DNA from 3 places in the Streptomyces sp. TE5632 genome. Region 2 is predicted to be linked to each of the others. Evidence: riboswitches for the same ligand, from Rfam matches in the RefSeq annotation. Region 2 holds a riboswitch; each other region holds the start of a gene.

Region 1 (5,240 bases), on a different contig from region 2:
ACACGGTCTCGGGGCGAGCGGTCCGTACCCTCACCCAGGCGCTCAGCTCCGCGCGAGCGGGGCGTATGCCCATCACGGCAGTGCGGCCGATCATGCTCCGCAGCGGCCGGCGGCCGTGCCGAGCAGCGGAGGGGCGACGAGGTCCATGGTGTCCGAGGAGATCGGCTATCGCGGCCCCACGGCCTGCGCGGCCGCCGGCATCACCTACCGGCAACTGGACTACTGGGCTCGCACGGGCCTGGTCGAGCCAAGTGTGCGGCCCGCGCACGGCTCCGGGACACAGCGGCTGTACAGCTTCCGGGACGTCGTCGTCCTGAAGATCGTCAAGCGGTTCCTGGACACGGGCGTGTCGCTGCAGAACATTCGTACCGCCGTCCAGCATCTGCGGGAGCGAGGCTTCCGAGACCTGGAGCGCATGACGCTGATGAGCGACGGCGCCACGGTCTACGAGTGCGACACGCCGGATGAGGTCCATGCCCTGCTCCAGGGCGGCCAGGGGATTTTCGGGATCGCCGTCGGTGTGGTGTGGCGGGATGTCGAGAGCGCGCTGTCCCAGTTGCACGGGGAGCGTGTCGACACCGGGGAGACGCTGATCGGGCCCAACCCGGCGGACGAGCTGGCGCGGCGGAGGAACCGCGCGGTCTGAGCCGTCGGGGCCGGCTGAGCGGCCCGTGTCGTCCGGGGCGGCCGGTGGCCGGCCCGTGCGGCAGGGCATTGTCAGTGGCGTAGGGCAGCATCGGAGATGTGAGATCCGCGCCTACCATCCTGCATCTCGACATGGATGCCTTCTTCGCCTCGGTGGAGCAGGCGTCCAAGCCGAGCCTGCGAGGGAAAGCCGTGGTGGTGGGCGGGCTCGGACCGCGTGGAGTGGTCGCCACCGCCTCGTACGAGGCCCGGCTCTTCGGCGTGCGTTCCGCGCTGCCCATGGCGCAGGCGCGGCGGCTCGCGCCGAACGCGGCGTATCTCGTGCCGCGCTTCGCGTTCTACCGGTCGATCAGCGACCAGGTGATGGGGCTGCTGCGGGCGCTGTCGCCGCTGGTGGAGCCCTTGAGCCTGGACGAGGCGTTCGTGGACCTGGAGGCCGGCGGGGCGGCCTGGGACGAGCGATCGGCCCGGCTGGCCGGGGCAAGACTGCGCGCGGACATACGGGCGGTCACCGGGCTCACAGGGTCCGTCGGGCTCGCCGCCTCCAAGATGCTGGCGAAGATCGCCTCGGAGCAGGCGAAGCCCGACGGGCTGGTGCTCATCGAGCCGGGGAGGGAGCGGGCCCTGCTGGCGCCGCTCCCGGTCAGGACGCTGCCGGGAGTGGGGCCCGCCACCGGTGACCACCTGCGCAGGGCCGGGATCCACACGGTCGACGAGCTCGCCGAGGCCGGGGAGGACGAGCTGGTGCGGTTGCTCGGCAAGGCACACGGACACGCGCTGTACGCCATGGCTCTGGCACGGGACGAACGGCCCGTGGTGGCCGAGCGGGAGACGAAGTCGGTGTCGGTCGAGGACACGTATGACGTGGACATTCACGACCGGGTGCGGGTCGGCACAGAGGTACGACGGCTCGCCGACCGCTGTGTGCGCAGACTGCGGGGAGCGGGGCTGGCGGGACGGACCATCGTGCTGAAGGTGCGGCGCTACGACTTCTCGACGCTCACCCGGTCCGAGACGCTGCGAGGGCCCACGGACGATCTGGCGGTGGTGCGCGAGGCGGCGGCGCGGCTGCTGGACTCGGTCGACACGACAGGCGGAGTACGGCTGCTGGGCGTGGGAGTCAGCGGACTCGCGGACTACACCCAGGAGGACTTGTTCGCACAGGCGGCGGGAGGCAGGGGGGAGGAGTCGCCGGGCGAGGAGGGCCAGATGGCCGCACCCACGGAGGAAGAGCAGCGGACGAGCGCGGAGCGGCGCTGGCCGGCCGGGCACGATGTACGGCACACCGAGTACGGGCACGGGTGGGTCCAGGGCAGCGGCTTGGGGCGGGTCACGGTCCGGTTCGAGACGCCCGACTCGGCGGTGGGACGGGTGAAGACCTTCCGTACCGACGACCCGGCCCTGCAACCGGCGGACCCGCTGCCACTGGTGGATCGAAGTCCCGGGGAGAGCTAGAGGCCGCGGGTCGGCGCGGAGACTAGCGACGGCTCGGGGGCGAGTCCCGGGGGCATGGATCCGGGGCACTCGCAGGTGTGAGGGGGCCGCGGGCTTCGTGCTCCCGACTCCGGGGGCCGTCAGGCCGGGCGGTCGTCGCGGTCGGCGAGTTTGCCGAAGTCGTGGTCCGGAAGCGGGGGAGGCGCGGAGATGTCCAGACCGTAGTGGTGGTAGAGCTGGAGTTCCTGCTCCGGGGAGAGGTGGCGGCCCACGCCGAAGTCGGGGGCGTCCTTGATCAGGGCGCGTTCGAAGGGAATGTGGAGGCTGCCGTCGATCAGCTCGCTCGGCTCCAGGGGGACGAAGGCGTCCCTGCTGAACAAGCCGGTGCGTATCGCCGCCCACTCGGGTACGCCGGTGGCGTCGTCGAGATAGACCTCGTCGATGGTGCCGATCCGGGTTCCGTTGCGGTCGAACGCCTTGCGGCCGATCAGGTTGCGCGGATCGATGTCGGTCTGCACGGGCCCTCCACTGGTCGCAATCCGCAATCATTCGTCAGCACTACGAAACGGCACAATTGGTCCGGCGGCCACTCGAAGGTCCGGGGGTTGCCCTCGCTGGTACGCTGGCAGCGGCTGCTGACCCCGTGCGGGAGAGTCCTCCGGACACCATCGGAGGACGCCGAAGGAGCAAATCCTCCCCGGAAACTCTCAGGCCCACGTACCGCATGGACGAGGTCACTCTGGAAAGCAGAGCGGGTGTCGACGGCTCCCGCTCTCACCGACGGTGAAAGCCGGACGCCCTGCGGCGGTCCGGTGAAGCTCTCAGGTTGAGATGACAGAGGGGGAGGCCGTCCGGGCACCCGTCATGGTGCCCCTCGAAGGTCGTCAGACCAGGAGGCCTCCGCAATGACCGCCCACCGCATTCCCCTCTCCGAGCTCGAACAGGGAACGCCCTTCGAGCAGCGTCACATCGGCCCCGACCACGAGGCCCGCGCCAAAATGCTTGCGCAGGTCGGCTACGGCTCGCTCGACGAGCTGACGGCCGCGGCGGTCCCGGATGTGATCAAGAACGCCGACGCGCTCGACCTGCCGGGCGCCCGGACCGAGCCCGAGGTGCTGGCCGAACTCCGATCGCTGGCCGACCGCAACGAGGTGCTCGGCTCCATGATCGGGCTCGGGTACTACGGGACCTTCACGCCGCCCGTCATCCTGCGCAACGTGATGGAGAACCCCGCCTGGTACACGGCCTACACGCCGTACCAGCCGGAGATCTCGCAGGGACGGCTCGAGGCACTGCTGAACTTCCAGACCATGGTCGCCGAACTGACCGGCCTGCCGACCTCCGGGGCCTCACTGCTCGACGAGGGCACGGCCGCCGCCGAGGCGATGGCGCTGTCGCGGCGCATGGGCAAGAACAAGAACGGCCTGTTCCTGGTCGACGCGGACGCGCTGCCGCAGACGATCGCCGTGATCGAGACCCGTGCCGAGCCGACCGGCGTCGAGGTCGTCGTCGCCGACCTGAGCGAGGGCATCCCCGCCGAGATCGCCGAGCGCGGGATCAACGGCGTGCTGATCCAGTACCCGGGCGCCTCCGGAGCCGTACGCGACATCAAGCCGGTGATCGACCGGGCGCACGAGCTGGGCGCGCTGGTCACCGTCGCCGCCGACCTGCTCGCCCTCACGCTGCTGACGTCGCCCGGCGAACTCGGCGCGGACATCGCGGTCGGCACGACACAGCGCTTCGGTGTGCCCATGGGCTTCGGCGGGCCGCACGCCGGATACATGGCCGTGCACGAGAAGATGGCGCGCAGCCTGCCCGGACGGCTCGTCGGTGTCTCCGTCGACGCGGACGGAAACCAGGCCTACCGGCTCGCGCTCCAGACCCGTGAGCAGCACATCCGCCGTGAGAAGGCCACCAGCAACATCTGTACCGCCCAGGTGCTGCTCGCCGTGATGGCCGGGATGTACGCCGTCTACCACGGTCCCGAAGGATTGCGCACCATCGCGTGGCGCACCCACCGTTACGCGACCGTCCTCGCCGAAGGGCTCCGGGCCGGCGGCGTGGAGATCGTCCACGGCTCCTACTTCGACACGCTGACCGTGCGGGTCCCGGGGCGGGGTGCCGAGGTCGTCGCCGCCGCGCGGGACAACGGCGTCAACCTGCTTCTCGTCGACGCCGACCACGTCTCGATCGCCTGCGACGAGACCACCACACGGGCCCGGCTCGCCGCCGTGTGGAGCGCCTTCGGCGTCGAGGCCGACGTCGAGACCCTGGACGCGGCGGCGCCCGACACCCTGCCGGACGCCCTGCTGCGCACCGACGAGTACCTGACGCACCCCGTCTTCCACCAGCACCGCTCCGAGACCGCGATGCTGCGCTACCTGCGCCGGCTCGCCGACCGTGACTACGCGCTGGACCGCGGGATGATTCCGCTGGGCTCCTGCACCATGAAGCTCAACGCGACCACGGAGATGGAGCCGATCACCTGGCCCGAGTTCGGGCAGCTGCACCCCTTCGCGCCGGCCGAGCAGGCCCAGGGCTACCTCACGCTCATCCACGAACTGGAGGAGCGTCTCGCCGAGGTCACCGGCTACGACAAGGTGAGCCTCCAGCCCAACGCGGGTTCCCAGGGCGAACTGGCCGGGCTGCTCGCCGTGCGCGGCTACCACCGGGCCAACGGCGACGAGCAGCGCACCGTCTGCCTCATCCCGTCCTCCGCGCACGGCACCAACGCCGCCAGTGCCGTCATGGCCGGGATGAAGGTCGTCGTCGTGAAGACCGCCGAGGACGGCGAGGTCGACATCGACGACCTGCGGGCGAAGATCGAGCAGTACCGCGACGAGCTGTCGGTGCTGATGATCACGTACCCGTCGACGCACGGTGTGTTCGAGGAGCACGTCGCCGACATCTGCGCGGCGGTGCACGAGGCCGGCGGCCAGGTGTACGTGGACGGCGCGAACCTCAACGCGCTGGTCGGGCTGGCCAAGCCCGGACACTTCGGCGGCGACGTCTCGCACCTGAACCTGCACAAGACCTTCTGCATCCCGCACGGTGGCGGCGGTCCCGGCATGTCGGCCCGGTCGGCGTGCGGGCGCACCTGGCGCCGTACCTGCCGAACCACCCGCTCCAGCCCGGGGCCGGGCCGGAGACGGGGATCGGGC
Region 2 (5,240 bases):
TGAGTCAGGACCACGGCTCACGTATGCAGCCAGGCACCGCTCTTCCGATGTGGTGCCGTATTGCCCTGTTCCGACCCTCCCACCGGAGGCTGTAGCGATGCACCACCGTGCCCGCCGTTTCCCCCAGTCGGCTGTCCCGCAGGCAGCGGGCCGGCGGCTGCCAGAACCACGGCTGCTCAGCGGCGTCTACGGGCTCGTCCTGGCCAGTGCGCTGGCGGCTGCCCTCGACTCCCCCGGAGAGAAGACCGACCCTGGATCGGACGCGGTGTGGGTCCTGCTCACCGCCCTCGCCTCTGCGGCCGCCCACGGTTACGCCCACGTTCTCGCGCACCGGATGTCGGCGGACCCCGGCGGTTCCTGGGTCGGGCTGCGCGCCATGCTCGCCGAGTGGCCCGTCGTCGCGGCGGCTGTTCCCACCGTCGTGCTGCTGCTGACCGCGATGCCCTCCTGGTGGACGGAGGCCGAGGCGGTGAACACCGCACTGGTGTTCAACACCTTGCTCCTCGCCGGTTTGGGGGCGTGGACCGCGCGCCGCGCGGGCCGTGGGTGGGGGGCTTCGCTCCGGGCCGGAACCGGCGACATGCTGATCGGCCTGGTGATCATCGTGGCCAACGCCCTGATCAAGTAGCGGCTGTGGCCGCCGTCGTGCAGGTCGCCTCCGAAGCGTTGTCAAGTTGTCCATGGCGTGTCTGGCTGATGGGGTGCCAGGCCTCGGCGGGCGGGCAGGTGCTGTCGGCGTCCTGGTTCCAAATCGCGAAGCGGCGGTGCGTCTCGGCGCGGTGCTGAGGGGCGGTGAGGCGGTGGCGTCGGGGCCTGAAGTGCGGTGAGATCGCGCTGGACACGGACAGGAACCGCTGTGTCCCGGTGGCGGAACGGAAGCCCTTCATTGCGCGTTCGCGCTGTCGGGTGGGCTGGTGGGAGTCCTCCTCCAGGTTGTTGAGGCACTTCGACTGCCGGTGTTCGACCGAGGGCGTCAACTCCCGGTGGGCGACGCCGCAGGAGCGGAGCCTGTCGGTGACCAGCACCCGGGGACACCCGGCACTGCTTCTTCATCGGCTTGGCCAGGAACCGCTTCGCGGCCGTCGCGTCGCGCCGGGACTGCGTGCGGTCGTCCAGGACGGCGACGTCCTGGACGACCGCACGCCGCAGCTGGTACCGCACCCCGTTGACCTTCACGAAGACCTCGTCCAGGTGCCACTTGTCGCCGGCTTGGGCGTCCCGGACGAGCCGAGGCTCCTCGTCGGCGCCGAAGCTCTCCCCGAGCGCCTCCGCCACCGCTTCCGCAAACTCGCGGTCGGGCAGCACCAGCACATGTCTCACTTCGCTCACAAGAGCCCTTGCCGGGCGTCTTTCGGGACAGCGAACGCCAGGTCGGTGGTCAGCTCTTGGGCACGACCTGCACGTCGATGTCGACCCGGATGGTGGGGCCAACGGCGGCGATACCCCGCGCCAGCATCGTCTGCCAGCTCACCTGGAAGTCGTCGCGGTGCAGTTCGGTGGTGACCCGGCAGGCCGCACGGGCCTCGCCCTGCATGCCGTTGCCGAGCCCGAGGTATTCCATGTCCAGCGTGACCGTACGCGCCACCCCGCGCAGCCACAGCTCGCCGATGACGTCCCACCGATTGCCGCCCCGGGGCACGAACCGGTCGCTGTAGAACTCGATGGTCGGAAACCGCGCCACGTCCAGGAAGTCCGCCGACCGCAGATGGTCGTCACGCATCCTCACATTGGTGTCGATGGACCCCGCGTCGATCACCACGTGCATCGCCGTCTGCGTCGCGTCACCGGTAATCCGCACCACCCCCGCGAAGGAGTTGAACCGGCCGTGCACCCGGGCCACCCCGATGTGCCGCGCGGTGCAGGCGATCGAGGAGTGCGCCAGATCGATCTCCCAGTCGCCCGGCGCGGGCATCTCCAGCGGCTGTGCCGCCCGCAGGGTCACATCGCCGAGCGAGGCCAGGGAGTTCTCGGTGACCGTGCACGGCACCCGGTACGGCAGGTACCCCTCGGCGAACACCGCGAGCCGGTACTCCCCCGCCGGAATTGTGGCCACGAACGATCCGAAGGGGTCCGTCCCGCCCTCGACCATGGTGCGTCCCACGGTGTCGCTGACCGCGAATCGGGCGTGCGGCACCGGCTCGTTGGCCGGGCTGAGGATCCGGCAGCTCAGCACTCCGGCATTCGAGGGAGTCTGCACAGCTGCCAGGGGGCCCGTCTGATGCTGTTTCGTTCGGCTTGCCAACCAGCGGCCCATCATGTGCGACACCCTCTGCGTAACGTCAAGAACACCGATCGCCGGACGCATATTCGATCACCCCGAGGCTTTGGATGCAATAGGCAATTACCCTGATCCTTTTCAACCTGGCCGCGTGGTCGGGGCGTTGGCGGGGGAGGCCTCTACGGGACAACGAAACTCCTGGTAGATGGGTTCTCGACCAAGATCACCCGTGTCCGCCAGGAGCTTCGTGCGCTTGTCTACCCGTCGTCGATTGATCTGTCCAGCCACACCCTGAACCGCCCCGGGTTTCGCAGAGTCCGGTGACCTTGCCTCAAGCGGGACTTCGGGATGGCTTCTTGGCGCCGCCACCCCTCGCGTTCGCACCAAACGGCCATGCCCCGTACGGAGCCACGACGGCAAACGGCTCGCCTACGTCCGCGGCCGCAAAAAGGGGACGATCCCGGCGGCCGACGCACAGGGCCGACCCGGTTTCGGGAGCGGCCCGCACCCGCGGGAAGGTGCACGCGATCCTGAAACGCCGCCCTACCCGGAAGTAAACGATCAACGTTCGCGCAGGTCTTGACCGGCTGCCGGTGCGGGCCTAGCCTCACATCGCCGCTCATCCCGCTGCGGGAGAGCACCGGGTCAGCCAGACCCGGGCGCCGAAGGAGCAACACCTCCCCGGAAACTCTCAGGCACCCCTACCGCTCGGGCAGGCACCTCTGAAAAGCAGGCGCTCCCGCGCCTCGCCCACGGTGCAAGCCGCGAACTTCCGCGGCGAAGCTCTCAGGCCCCATGACAGAGGGGGAGGCTCCACTCGGCAGCGCGGGTTCCTGCCCGTGCCCGACCTTTGAGGACCCCCCGATGGCTTTCTCGTTACCCCGCCGCCGGCCGCCGGCTGCCCGTCGGCATCCCGACTGAGCTCCGGCTTTCCCACCCACGGCCCTCCCTCATGGGCCCACACCCCTTGAAGGCGTGTCCGGCGTGTCCGGCGTGCCCGGCACCCCGCCGGCCGCCCCACCACTCATGCCGACTCTTTGTGCCCACTCGCTCCTCCCATGCGTGTGCGGCCGCATCCCATGACACGTCTGTCACGGCCCGCACGCACCAAAGATCCACGAGGTTCGCACATGCACGACAGCAGCAAAGCCGTCCCGACCACCGCCCCGGCACCCGGGACGGAGCCCGCGACGGAGCCCGGACAACCCCCCTCCCCCGCGGGCGAACAGCACCTCTCCCGGCAGTTGTCCAACCGGCACATCCAGCTGATCGCGATCGGCGGCGCCATCGGCACCGGCCTGTTCATGGGGTCGGGCAAGACGATCTCACTGGCCGGCCCCTCGGTGATCTTCGTTTACATGATCATCGGCGCGATGTTGTTCTTCGTGATGCGGGCGATGGGAGAGCTGCTGCTCTCCAACCTGCGCTACAAGTCCTTCGCCGACTTCGCCTCGGACCTTCTCGGACCGTGGGCCGGCTTCTTCACGGGGTGGACCTACTGGTTCTGCTGGATCGTCACCGGCGTCGCCGACGTCATCGCGATCGCCGGGTACGTGTCGTACTGGTGGGGAGGGCTCGCGCTGTGGATCCCGGCACTCGCGGCGGTCGTCCTGCTGATCGTTTTGAACCTGCCCACGGTGAAGGCGTTCGGTGAGACCGAGTTCTGGTTCGCACTGATCAAGATCATCGCCATCGTGACACTGATCGTCGTCGGATTCGGCATGGTACTGGGCGGCTTCCAGGCACCCGGGGGCGCCACCGCGAGCTTCTCCAACCTCTGGAACGACGGCGGCTTCTTCCCCACCGGCCCCATGGGGTTCGTCGCGGGATTCCAGATCGCGACCTTCGCCTTCGTCGGCATCGAACTGGTCGGCACCACTGCGGCGGAAACCAAGAACCCGGAACGGAACCTGCCCAAGGCGATCAACTCGATCCCGGTACGCGTGATGCTGTTCTACGTGGTGGCCCTGATCGCGATCATCACCGTCACACCCTGGCGCCAGATCAGCGCGGACCGCAGCCCCTTCGTCGTGATGTTCACACTGGCCGGCCTCGGCATCGCCGCCTCCGTGATCAACTTCGTGGTGCTGACCTCTGCTGCCTCGTCCGCGAACTCGGGCATCTACTCCACCTCACGGATGGTCTACGGCCTGGCCCAGGAGGGCGACGCGCCGGCCCGTTTCGGCAAGCTCACCTCCAGGAAGGTACCGGTCAACGCCCTGCTCCTGTCCGGCCTCTTCCTGCTCCCCGGTGTCGTCATGGTCACCATGGGCGACTCGATCATCGAGGCCTTCACGCTGGTGACCACCATCTCGGCCCTGCTGTTCATGTTCGTCTGGTCGATCATCCTGATCTGCTACCTGGTGTACCGCAAGCGCCGTCCTCACCTGCACGAGGCGTCGACGTTCAAGATGCCTGGCGGCGTCGTCATGTGCTACGTCGTACTCGCCTTCTTCGCGTTCCTCGTCTGGGCACTGACCCAGAAGGAGGACACCCTGCAGGCGCTGCTGGTGACCCCGGTGTGGTTCGTCATTCTCGGCATCGCGTGGACAGTGCTCCGTCACCGCCGCCGTCAGGTCCGGCAGACGGCGTCCCCGGCCGACTCCCCGGAACAGCCCCTGCGCTGAGACGACCTCACCACATGAGGGGCCCCGCAGGCTCGCCACCCGAGGCGAAGCTGATCCGGCTCACCGGCACGAACCGCCCAACCTCTGGCTGCGTGGTGTGACGGGCTGTACTGGCTGGGGCGGGACACGGTCGTTGTGTGGTTGCGGGACGGCGCCGCCCTCCCAGAACCTGGGTTCTGGGAGGGCGGCGGCGTGCTTGGAGCCGGCGGTGCCCGTGTCGCCCGGTGCCTCTCACAGGATGCCGGGTGGTGGAATCCGTCGCTAAATGGATGAGGGGCTTCGTGCCGCCCGGGCAATGAACGAGTACGCAGGGAAAGGCTGGGACACGGCATGCAGAAGCGCAGTCTGCGGGACCTCCAGGTATCGGCCATCGGCCTGGGGTGCATGGGCATGTC
Region 3 (5,240 bases), 2.2 Mb from region 2:
TGCTGGCCGGGGAAGACCGCGGAATTGATCTTCTTGGCCAGTTCGGCCGTGGAGAGGATCACACCGCCGCGCGGACCGCCGAGCGTCTTGTGCGTGGTCGTGGTGACGACGTGGGCGTGCGGGACCGGGTTCGGGTGCAGGCCCGCCGCGACCAGACCGGCGAAGTGCGCCATGTCGACCATGAGGTACGCGCCGACCTCGTCCGCGATCCGGCGGAACGCGGCGAAGTCCAGCTGACGCGGGTACGCCGACCAGCCGGCGACGATCAGCTTCGGCTTGCTCTCCTTGGCCAGCCGCTCGACCTCGGCCATGTCGACGACTCCGGTGTCGTCCACGTGGTACGCGACCACGTGGTAGAGCTTGCCGGAGAAGTTGATCTTCATGCCGTGGGTCAGGTGCCCGCCGTGCGCGAGGTTCAGGCCCATGATCGTGTCGCCGGGCTTGAGCAGCGCGAACATCGCGGCGGCGTTGGCCTGCGCACCCGAGTGCGGCTGCACGTTGGCGTGCTCGGCGCCGAAGAGTTCCTTGACCCGGTCGATGGCGATCTGCTCGATCACGTCGACGTGCTCGCAGCCGCCGTAGTAGCGGCGGCCGGGGTAGCCCTCGGCGTACTTGTTGGTGAGGACCGTGCCCTGGGCCTCCATGACCGCGACCGGGGCGAAGTTCTCCGAGGCGATCATCTCGAGGGTGGACTGCTGACGGTGCAGCTCGGCGTCGACCGCCGCCGCGACGGCCGGGTCGAGCTCGTGCAGCGGGGTGTTCAGAAGCGACATGGGGTTACGTCCTCCTCAGCCCTGGACGAAGGCGTCGTACTCGGCGGCCGAGAGCAGGTCGGCCGGCTCGTCGCTCACCCGCACCTTGAACAGCCAGCCGCCCTCGAAGGGGGCCGAGTTCACCAGCGACGGGTCGTTCACCACGTCCTCGTTGACCTCGGTGACCTCGCCGGTGACCGGGCAGTACAGGTCGCTGACCGACTTGGTCGACTCCAGCTCGCCGCAGGTCTCACCCGCGGTCACGGTGTCGCCGACCCCGGGGAGCTGGACGAACACGATGTCGCCGAGCGCGTTGGCCGCGTGCTCCGTGATGCCGATCGTCGACACGCCGTCCTCGGCGGCCGTCAGCCACTCGTGTTCCTTGCTGTAACGCAGCTGCTGGGGGGTGCTCATGATCTGGATCCTCCTGTGTGCGAGGGACCGCCGGGATCGACGGCGACGAAAGGGAGTGAAGGGGGTGAAGGGAGTGAAGGGGGGTGAAGGGGGGGTGAAGGGGGTGGGAGGTTACGGGACCGGCCGATGCGGCTGTGTACGCGACCCACGTCCTACGACGGTGTCACTTCTGCCGCTGGTAGAACGGCAGCGCCACGACCTCGTACGGCTCGTGGCTGCCACGGATGTCCACGCCCACGCCCGGGGTACCCGGCGCGGAGTGCGCCACGTCGACGTACGCCATCGCGATCGGCTTGCCCAGCGTCGGTGCGGGCGCGCCGGAGGTGACCTCGCCGATCACCTCGCCGCCGGCCACCACCGGGTACCCGGCGCGCGGGATCCGGCGACCCTCGGCGACCAGACCCACCAGAGCGCGGGGCGGGGTCCGCTCGGCGCGGGCGGCGGCCTCGGTCAGGGCGGCACGGCCCACGAAGTCGCCCTCCTTCTCGAACTTCACGACCCGGCCGAACCCGGCGTCGAACGGCGTCAGCGAGGCGTTCAGCTCATTGCCGTACAGCGGCATGCCGGCCTCCAGGCGCAGCGTGTCCCGGCAGGCCAGCCCGCACGGGGCCAGCCCCACGCCCTCGCCCGCCCTGGTCAGCGCCTGCCACACCTCGACCGCGTGCTCCGGCGCGACGAACAGCTCGAAGCCGTCCTCGCCGGTGTAGCCGGTACGGGCGATGAGCGCGGGGACGCCGGCGACCGCGCCGGGCAGGCCGGCGTAGTACTTCAGGCCGTCCAGGTCGGCGTCGGTCAAGGTCTTGAGGATGCCGGCGGCCTCGGGGCCCTGCACCGCGATCAGCGCGTACGCGTCGCGGTCGTCGCGGACCTCGGCGTCGAAGCCCGCCGACCGCTCCACGAGGGCGTCCAGCACCACCTGGGCGTTGGAGGCGTTGGCGACGACCAGGTACTCGGGGGCCTCGGCCTCACCGAGCCGGTAGACGATCAGGTCGTCCAGGATGCCGCCGTCCTCGCCGCAGATCATGGTGTAGCGGGCGCGGCCGGGCTTGACGGTCCCGATGTTGCCGATCAGGGCGTAGTCCAGGAACCGCGCCGCCTGCGGGCCGGTGACGGTGATCTCGCCCATGTGCGAGAGGTCGAAGAGGCCCGCCTTCGTGCGCACGGCGTTGTGCTCGTCGCGCTCGGAGCCGTAGCGCAGGGGCATGTCCCAGCCGGCGAAGTCGGTCATCGTGGCGCCGAGCGAACGATGCAGGGCGTCGAGCGCTGTCCGGCGAAGTTCGGTACTGCTCATCGGTCGGTCTCCCAGGGCGATGGGGTCCCCGCCGGCCGGGGCCGAGCACGGGGAGGGTGAGGACGTTCCTCCCCATCTGTCATCGGAACCTGAGAGGTTCGCCATGACCGTCCGCGCAGGGGACGTCACGGCTTGCACCTTGGGTGGAGCCGCCGGGAACTCGCACGGCGGCCCGCTTTTCAGATGTGCCTGGCCCGCGCGGTAACGGTGCCTGAGAGATTCAAGGGAGGTACTTGCTCCTTCGGCGCCCCGGCGAAACGTGCCAGGGACTCTCCCGCGCGGATTCAAACGGCCGGTATGCAGTTGGCGCGCTCATCATTGCACGCATCGCGAGGCTTCGGCAGGGGGACCTTTCTCTCGTACGCACAGGGTGTTCAAGCCTGTACGGACGGCTGTGACAGGTCTGTGTCGGGAAACGGACGGAATGAAGAGGCTCCGCCGTTACCTTCTCTTTACACTCGGCGGGGACGGTGCTCAGGCGCCTGCCCCAGGGGAGGACTCACGGTGAACAGGACCACGGCGTACGCCACCACGGGTGTCGCGCCGCCCGGGCAGCAGGCCCCCTCGGCCGGGGAGGCCCGCGGCGCGCTGCCGGCGCCCGTCGTCCGCGACCTGCGCGAGTGCGCCGGCCGCAGTCCGCACGCCCTGCTCTTCGGCCCCCGCGACCTCGTCGTGGTCACCGGACTGCCCGGCAGCGGGAAATCCACGCTGATGCGGCGCGCGGTGCGCGGTACCCGGATCGACTCCCAGGACACCCGCGACCGCTGGGACCGCCGCATGCCGCGCCTCCTGCCGTACGCGGTGTACCGGCCCCTGGTCCGCCTCGACCACTACGCCGGGCTGAGCCGTGCCCTGCGCACCGGCGAGGGGGTCGTCGTGCACGACTGCGGTACCCACGCCTGGGTGCGCCGCTGGCTGGCCCGCGAGGCCCGCCGCCGGGGTGCGGGGCTGCATCTGCTGCTGCTCGACGTCCTCCCGGAGCAGGCGCTGGACGGTCAGCGTGAGCGCGGCCGCGGCGTCTCCCGGTACGCCTTCCTGCGGCACCGCACCGCCGTCGACCGGCTGCTGCGGTCCGTGGAGCGCGGCGCCCCGCCCGCGGGCTGCGGCTCGGCGATCCTGGTCGACCGGGACGCGGCGAACGCGCTGCGCCGCATCGACTTCACGGGCTGACGGCCGCACGGCTGACGGCCCCGGCGCGGCAGCGGTTAGCCTTTTCAGCCACAGCAGTGGTTCCAGGCAGGCGGTAGGCAGATGGACTTCCCGGCGGGCTTCTCCGCGGACTTCCCGGCACAGACTCACCCCCATCCGCACGGAGGATGGCCCGGCAATGAGTTGGAGGAGGTGCTCTCCGCCTCCCTCGGCGTCCCCTCGGCGGACGGCCGGATCATCGAGGTGCTGGGCAGGAGCTTCGTCTGGGTTCCGCTGCCGAACGGCGGCGGCCCGCACAGCGGCCCGCTGGACCTGCCCACCCTGGAGATCGAGGGACAGGCGTACGTCCCGGTCTTCAGCTCCGAGGAACAGTTCCGCCAGGTGGTCGGCTCCCACATGTCGTTCACCGTCGCGCCCGCGGTGGAGTTCGCGCGGGGTCTGCCGCCGCAGGCCGGGATCGCGGTGAACCCCGGCGGCGTGGTCGGCGTCCCGCTGCCGCCGCCCGCCGTGGCCGAACTGTGCCGGGCCGGACGCGGCCCGCTGGACGGTCCGGAGGGCGGCGGCCGGGTCAAGCTGTTCGAGCCCGACTGGCAGGACGATCCGGTGGACTTCCTCGCCGCCGCGGGCGCGGAGTTCGAGGCGATCGGTGTCGTCAGCACCGCCCGCCGCTGCCTCGCCGAGATCGAGACCGAGGACCCGGTGCTGTTCGTCGGGGTCGAACTGTCCCAGTGGGAGGGGGATCTGCGGACCCTGCCCGGTGACGCCCTGGGCCGCGCGCTGGGCCTCCGGCCGGTGAAGTGGCCCGTCAACCTGGTCCTCCTGGACGTGGCCCAGGACCCGGTCGGCCAGTGGATGCGCGACCGCGTCCGCCCCTTCTACCAGCGCGAGGGCTGATCCGCCCGGCGGAGCGAGTGGGAGGCCGTCCGTCCGTCGGCTCGCCGGTGCCCGGCGGACGGGCGGAGCCCCCGGGCCGCGGGCGGCTTAAGCTAGGTTCGTTGGCTGGGGCGAGGGTGTTGTACGGAGGGGCGATACAAAGTGAGCGCTGGCACCGCGGCGGCCGGGCAGGTCGAGCACATGCTGCGCCAGGTGACCCCCGGGCGTTACGACGCCTATGAGGCGTTGCTTCGCGCGCTCGCGACCCCCTCCTCGGGTCATGTCTGGATGCTGCTGTGGCACGGTCAGGCCGGCTCCCCGGACGCCCAGTACGGGAACATGGAGGTAGACGGCTTCGGCTACGCGCCCTGCGTGACCTCCGCCCAGGAGCTGTCCGCCAGTGGCTGGAACCGGTCTTACGAGGTCGTCGACGGCCTTGAGGCCGCCCGCGCCCTCTACCCCGACCGCTACGGCCTCTGGCTCAACCCGCACGCCCCCGGTGGCGGCCTCGGCATCCCGTGGCTCGATCTGCGCCGGCTCGCCACCGGCCTCGACCGGCAGCCCGCCGGACCCCTGCGGCTGTCCGAACCCGCCATCGAGATCCCCCAGTTCTACGCCCTGCTCACGCAGAACGCGCACCGTACGCCCGCCGTGCGCGCGTTGCGCCGCGCCTGGGTGCAGCCGGCGCTGGGCGCGCCGTATCTCGCCATCGGACTCGACGTCTACGACACCTCGCCGCCGGCCGTCGACGCGGTGCGCGC

Evidence for each region. Region 2 has a riboswitch for glycine ahead of cycA (D-serine/D-alanine/glycine transporter). Riboswitches for the same ligand answer to the same signal wherever they lie in the genome.
Region 1: linked by a shared signal. The riboswitch ahead of gcvP (aminomethyl-transferring glycine dehydrogenase) and the one ahead of cycA (D-serine/D-alanine/glycine transporter) in region 2 are both predicted to bind glycine.
Region 3: linked by a shared signal. The riboswitch ahead of gcvT (glycine cleavage system aminomethyltransferase GcvT) and the one ahead of cycA (D-serine/D-alanine/glycine transporter) in region 2 are both predicted to bind glycine.

What each region holds. Positions count from the first base shown of each region.
Region 1 covers NZ_JBSSEA010000001.1:358,409-363,648, reverse strand. Annotated here, with positions in the region: gene ACVW19_RS01865 (MerR family transcriptional regulator) at 1-646, shown strand, start outside; gene ACVW19_RS01860 (DNA polymerase IV) at 745-2,100, shown strand; gene ACVW19_RS01855 (PRC-barrel domain-containing protein) at 2,220-2,597, opposite strand; glycine riboswitch at 2,716-2,812, shown strand; partial or broken gene gcvP (aminomethyl-transferring glycine dehydrogenase) at 2,985-5,240, shown strand, end outside.
Region 2 covers NZ_JBSSEA010000003.1:6,256,763-6,262,002, reverse strand. Annotated here, with positions in the region: gene ACVW19_RS33830 (hypothetical protein) at 98-628, shown strand; partial or broken gene ACVW19_RS33825 (IS6 family transposase) at 741-1,221, opposite strand; gene ACVW19_RS33820 (YceI family protein) at 1,379-2,257, opposite strand; glycine riboswitch at 2,839-2,935, shown strand; glycine riboswitch at 2,936-3,027, shown strand; gene cycA (D-serine/D-alanine/glycine transporter) at 3,349-4,845, shown strand; gene ACVW19_RS33810 (aldo/keto reductase) at 5,176-5,240, shown strand, end outside.
Region 3 covers NZ_JBSSEA010000003.1:4,016,858-4,022,097, forward strand. Annotated here, with positions in the region: gene glyA (serine hydroxymethyltransferase) at 1-773, opposite strand, end outside; gene gcvH (glycine cleavage system protein GcvH) at 789-1,166, opposite strand; gene gcvT (glycine cleavage system aminomethyltransferase GcvT) at 1,330-2,457, opposite strand; glycine riboswitch at 2,524-2,646, opposite strand; glycine riboswitch at 2,647-2,744, opposite strand; gene ACVW19_RS23690 (AAA family ATPase) at 2,962-3,627, shown strand; gene ACVW19_RS23695 (enhanced serine sensitivity protein SseB) at 3,709-4,500, shown strand; gene ACVW19_RS23700 (enhanced serine sensitivity protein SseB C-terminal domain-containing protein) at 4,681-5,240, shown strand, end outside.